DNA from 2 places in the Buttiauxella agrestis genome. Region 1 is predicted to be linked to the other one. Evidence: predicted binding sites of a transcription regulator. Region 1 holds the regulator's gene; the other holds the start of a gene.
What was found. The regulator sigma-54, encoded in region 1, starts transcription at its own class of promoters, with help from an activator protein. The targets are predictions, from matches to a motif close to GTTGGCACANNTTTCGCTNT.
Positions count from the first base shown of each region.

Region 1 (3,169 bases):
CCCATATCTTCTAGTGCACGCAAGGCTACAGACTTCCCTGAACCAGAGCGGCCGCTGACAATCATCAGCACCATTTTATCACTCCCCCAACTTCTCTTGCTGTGGCACGCACATGACCGCAGCCAGATTATTCACTTTCACTACCATGTTCGGTTTCGGTAATGATCTGATAAAGCTCTTCATCACTCTGCGCTGAACGCAGACGTCGGCAAATCGTTTTATCCGCCAGACGTTTTGCCACCAAAGACAAAGTGTGCAAATGTGTTTTTGTCTGATCGGCCGGAACAAGTAGCGCAAACATCAGGTCGACCGGCTGATTGTCAATAGCATCAAACGCGATAGGGGTTTCCAGTTTAATAAATACCCCAACGGCGCGGGTGGTATCTTCTTCCAGTTTTCCGTGAGGAATGGCGATACCATTGCCGATACCGGTACTGCCCATGCGCTCACGCGTCAGCACCGCCTCAAAGACGACTTGAGGTGGCAGACCGAGCTGTTTCGCCGCGAGTTCACTGATAATTTCCAGCGCACGTTTCTTACTTTGGCAATGTACATTGCTACGGGTACATTCTTTGTTCAGGACATTACTAAGTTGTAGAGCAGAATCGTTGTTCATCATAAGTTCACCTAAGCACTCTGTTGTGGCAACGGCCCGTTACTTCCGTAACGAGCCGTGAATGCCAAAACCGTTGCCTGGATTATCAGTGTTGTTTTAGTTTATCTTTATGTTTGGTTAACTGGCGCGCCAGTTTATCAATCAGACCGTCAATCGCCGCATACATATCCTGCCCTTCAGCGCTGGCATGTATTTCACCACCATTGATATGAAGTGTTGCGTCGGCAATATGCGTGACTTTTTCCACTTTTAACACAATATAGACTTGGTTAATCCTATCGAAGTACTGCTCCAGTTTGGCAAACTTCGTGCTCACAAAATCGCGCAGTGCGTCAGTGATTTCGACGTTTTGTCCTGTAATGTTGAGCTGCATAGTGTCTTCCTTATCGGTTAAGTCACACCAGTTGTTTACGCTGGTTTGACGGTGGTATGGATAAAGATTCTCGGTACTTCGCAACAGTGCGGCGTGCCACCATGATCCCCTGATCCGATAGCATAGTCGTTAACTTGCTATCACTCAGCGGTTTCGCAGGGTTTTCCGCAGCAATTAATTTCTTCACCAAAGCCCGAATAGCCGTGGAGGAGGCTTCACCGCCGCCCTCGGTATTGACATGACTTGAGAAGAAATACTTCAATTCAAAAATGCCTCGCGGACTGTGCAAATACTTTTGTGTGGTCACGCGGGAAATGGTGGATTCGTGCATTTCGACCACTTGGGCGATATCAGCAAGAACCATCGGTTTCATATGCTCTGCACCGAACTCAAAAAAGCCTTGCTGCTGTTCAACGATGCAGCGGCTAACCCGCAGCAAGGTATCATTGCGGCTTTCAAGGCTTTTGATCAGCCACTTCGCTTCTTGCAGGTTACTGCGAATAAATTGTGAGTCGCTGTCATTGCGGGCATTGGTGCCCATAGCAGCGTACTGTTGATTTATTTTTAGACGCGGGATGCTGTCGGCATTAAGTTCCACCGTCCAGCGGCCCTGAGTTTTTTTGACCAACACATCAGGGATTACATACTCTGGTTCGCTGGTCTGAATGGACTGGCCCGGACGCGGATCAAGCGACTGAATCAGGCACATCGCCTCTTTCAGCACTTCTTCTTTCAGACGCGTGACGCGCATCAGGCTGCGGAAATCATGGTTGGCGAGCAAGTCGAGATGTTCGCTGACAATCAGGCGAGCTTCGGCTAACCAGGGTGTTTCTCGCGCGAATTGTGAAAGCTGTATCAGGAGGCAATCACGAAGGTCGCGTGCGGCGACGCCGACAGGATCGAAGCGTTGCACGCGTTTGAGCACCGCTTCCACTTCGTCGAGGGTGATTTCTTCATCGCCCATGCTTTCGAGAATTTCATCCAGCGAAACGGTCAGATAGCCCATTTCGTCAACGGCATCAACAATAGACGTTGCAATAGCGGTGTCGGTATCAGAAAACGGAGTGAGATCGACCTGCCACATCAGGTAATCCTGGAGTGACTGGGTGGTTTCACCCTGATAAACCGGCAACTCGTCGTCTATATAGTCAGTTCCGGTTCCCGATGGCGTACCTGCGGTGTAAATTTCGTCCCAGCTGGTGTCCAACGGTAACTCGTCGGGCATCTCTTTTTGTTCGAGTGCCTCACGAGTATCTAACGCTTCATTTTCACGAACTTCCTGAGTTTCAATTTCTTCATGCAGATCGGTTTGCTCAAGCAGTGGGTTACTTTCCAGTGCTTGCTGAAGTTCCTGCTGTAATTCTAACGTCGACAGCTGCAACAGACGAATTGCCTGCTGTAACTGTGGAGTCATAGCAAGTTGTTGGCTGAGCCGTAATTGCAAACCTTGCTTCATATTCAGAGCGAACTTCCTCAGGTGTAATCGTTAATTATTCCTACCCTATCAGAGTCTGAACTCTTCGCCCAGATACACGCGTTTAACATGCTCGTCTTCCAGGATCTCGGCTGGAGTGCCATGGGCGATTAAATGGCCCTGGCTTACGATGTAAGCGCGTTCACATACGGCTAACGTTTCGCGTACGTTATGGTCAGTTATCAGCACCCCAAGCCCGCTGTCGCGTAAATGCTCGATGATTCGCTTGATGTCGATAACGGAAATTGGGTCAACACCTGCAAAAGGTTCATCCAAAAGAATAAATTTTGGATTTGCAGCCAATGCGCGAGCAATTTCAACACGGCGACGCTCACCACCGGACAAAGATTGCCCGAGGCTATTACGCAAATGCTCAATGTGGAACTCTTCCATTAGCTCATTGGCGCGGTCTTCACGCTGCTCGGTAGAAAGATCATCACGGATTTGCAGCACGGCCATTAAGTTATCGAACACGCTTAAACGGCGGAAAATAGACGCTTCTTGAGGCAAGTACCCAATACCACGTCGTGCACGTGCATGAAGCGGCAGCAGGCTGATGTCTTCATCATCAATAATAATGTTGCCCGCATCACGCGGAACAATACCGACCACCATATAAAAAGTGGTGGTTTTCCCTGCACCGTTAGGGCCGAGCAAACCGACAATCTCACCTGATTTAACGGTCAGACTGACGTCTTCTACAACG
Region 1 is NZ_UIGI01000001.1:493,016-496,184, forward strand. Features, by position in the region: gene rapZ (RNase adapter RapZ) at 1-74, opposite strand, end outside; gene ptsN (PTS IIA-like nitrogen regulatory protein PtsN) at 128-619, opposite strand; gene hpf (ribosome hibernation promoting factor) at 702-989, opposite strand; gene rpoN (RNA polymerase factor sigma-54) at 1,012-2,445, opposite strand; gene lptB (LPS export ABC transporter ATP-binding protein) at 2,494-3,169, opposite strand, start outside.

Region 2 (3,169 bases), 3.3 Mb from region 1:
CCAGAGAAGTTGACGCGAAGATACCGGTCATGATGCAACCAACGATACCGCACACGCCGTGGACACCGAACACGTCGCAAGGGTCATCAACGCGCAGCCATTTCTTCAGCAGCGTCACGCCCCACAAACCAGCCAGGCCCGCCACGATACCGATAATCAGTGCGCCGCCGACGCCAACATAACCACACGCTGGGGTGATACCGACCAGGCCTGCAATGGCACCGGAACACGCGCCCAACAGAGAAGGTTTGCCACGCAATGCCCACTCGCCGAAGACCCAGCCCAGCACCGCAGCCGCTGTTGCAACAACCGTGTTCACGAACGCCAGGGCTGCGATTTCGTTTGCAGCACTGGCTGAACCGGCGTTGAAACCGAACCAACCGAAGTACAGGATTGCCGTACCGGTAAAGACCATCGGCAAGTTGTGTGGTTTGAAGGCTTCTTTACCGTAACCCACACGTTTGCCAATCAGGTAAGCGCCCACCAGGCCTGCAACCGCGGCGTTGATGTGAACCACTGTACCGCCTGCGAAGTCCATCGCGCCGTGCGTTGCCAGTAAACCGCCGCCCCACACCATGTGTGCGATTGGCAGGTAAGACAGTGTCAGCCAAATCACCACAAAGATAAGCACCGCAGAGAAACGAATACGTTCAGCCAGCGCACCGACAATCAGTCCAACGGTGATACAGGCGAAAGAACCCTGGAACGCAACGTGAATATACTGATAGAACGAACCGGTCAGCGCGGTGAGCTGGATGTTTTTGAGCATCACCCAGTCGAAGTTACCGAAGAAACTTCCGCCCGTGCCGAAGGTTAATGAGTAGCCGTAAACCACCCACAGCACGCAAACCAGTGCAAACGTGACCGTAATTTGCGTCAGCATCGACAGCACGTTTTTGGAGCGAATCAGGCCGCCGTAAAACAGCGCCAACCCAGGAATTGTCATAAACAGCACCAATGCGGTGCTAATCATCATAAAGGCGTTGTCTGCTTTATCGGCCACAGCGGGTGCCGCCAGAGCGATTGATGGCGCAAGTGCCAGGGCTACAACGCCTAAGATAGAGGCTAATTTCTTCATTTTTCCATCCCTTTCACGAGTGGCTAAGACGATTACAGTGCGGCTTCGTCGGCTTCGCCGGTACGAATGCGGATGACGCGTTGCAGTTCGGCAACGAAAATTTTCCCATCGCCAATTTTGCCGGTGTAGGCAGCTTTACTGATAACATCAATTACTTCGTCGAGTTGATCGTCGGCAATGGCTACATCAATTTTCACTTTAGGCAGGAAATTGACGCTGTATTCAGCACCGCGGTACAACTCAGCGTGACCTTTCTGGCGACCAAAGCCTTTCACTTCGGTGACAGTCAGCCCTTGAATACCGATTGAAGACAGCGCTTCACGCACATCTTCGAGTTTGAACGGTTTAATCACCACGGTAACTAGCTTCATAGATCCTCTCCAGTGAGAATTGGCAAACGACACGATTTAGATAAAGCAAAGGTCATGCCAAAATTGGAAAGCAGTTTTTTTCAGCGCGTTAAGCTGCGCCAAATGGGGATTTTAAGGAGAGAAATAATGATGACTGGGATTAAGAAAGTTCTTAGGAAATAAAAACGCACCATTTAAGTGCATGGTGCGTTTCACTTCTGCACCAATGGCGATAACCATTGGTTTTATGCGTGATTTTGGTGCATCACGCGGTGGCGGGTTCTTCGCGCGTAGCGGCGGCTAATTCTTCGCCAGCCAGTTGCAGCTGATACATTTGCCAGTATCGCCCTTGGGCGGCGAGTAATTCACGGTGCGTGCCGCGCTCAACGGCCTGCCCACGATGTAGCACCATAATGGTATCGGCATCGGTTATCGTCGATAAACGGTGCGCAATTACCACAAGTGTGGTGTGCTCGCGGACAACCGCCAGCGCCTGCTGAATAGCCTGCTCGGTGCCGGAGTCAATATTAGCCGTGGCTTCATCGAGGATAAGGATCTGCGGTGCATCCACCAGCACTCGCGCCAGCGCCAGTAACTGCTTTTGGCCAACGGACAAATTATTGCCCTGCTCACCCAGACGCGTGTGAATGCCTTCGCTCATGGTGCGCGCCAGCTCCGCAAGCTGCACGGTTTCCAGCGCCTGCCAGACTGCCGCTTCGCTGATGTCGCGCCCAAGCGTGACGTTTGCAAAGAATGAGTCCGCCAGCACCACCGGATCTTGTTGCACCATCGCCACACCCTGGCGCAACACGCTGTGGCTTAAAGTATCAAGCGGGCGGCCATCAAGGCGAACTTCGCCTTTTGTCAGCGGGTAGTAGCCCATCAGCAAGTTGGCGAGAGTACTTTTCCCGCTTCCGGTGTGCCCGACGAGCGCCACAAAACTACGCGCTGGAACATCCAGATTAATGTCCTGCAATACCAGGCGATCGCCACGGTATGAGAACGACACGTTATCCACTTCAATGCGGCCACTTTCCAGCGGGCGATTGTCGTTGCCGTAATCCTGGCGCTTACCGTCCATTAACTCAAACACACGCTCACCAGCAACCACCGCCTGTTGCAGCATGGATTGTTGGGTGGTGAGTTCGATTAACGGCTCGTTAAGACGCCCCAGATAGTTGATAAACGCGTACAGCACGCCGACCTCAATGGTGCCGACCGAGGTAAAACCGAACAGCATCAGCAAGCCGCAAAGCACCATGGCGGAGAAAAGACTCAGCAACGGACGGAGTAAAAAACCATCGAGGCGCAGGGTTTGCATCCGCGCCAGATAATGTGAGCGGCTGGCGGCATTCATGCGCTCGCCAAAACGCGCCTGCTGGCGGAATTGCTGGATAACGCTCATGCCGGAGATGACTTCGTTAAAGCCATCGTTGATATCCGCCAGATAGCTGCGCACCCGGCGCACAATAGGCGTGCTGTAGCGCTGATAAATAAACATCACGATAATCACTGCCGGGAAGATGCAAATTGCCACCGTCGCCATGCGCCAGTCGAGGGTGAACATCGCCACCAGCATCGCGCCAATCAGCGCTGCACTGCGCAAAACAGTCGCAACGACGGTGACGTACAAATCGCGGATCACTTCGGTATCGTTGGTAACACGGGAAATTAATTGCCCGACAGGCTGAGTATCAAAGGTACTGAGTGGCTGGCGCAGCGCGGCATCCATTACGTCGGT
Region 2 is NZ_UIGI01000001.1:3,829,128-3,832,296, forward strand. Features, by position in the region: gene amtB (ammonium transporter AmtB) at 1-1,078, opposite strand, end outside; gene glnK (P-II family nitrogen regulator) at 1,111-1,449, opposite strand; gene DY231_RS18080 (SmdB family multidrug efflux ABC transporter permease/ATP-binding protein) at 1,694-3,169, opposite strand, start outside.
Region 2: the regulator sigma-54 is predicted to act here: its motif matches at 1,492-1,511, upstream of glnK (P-II family nitrogen regulator).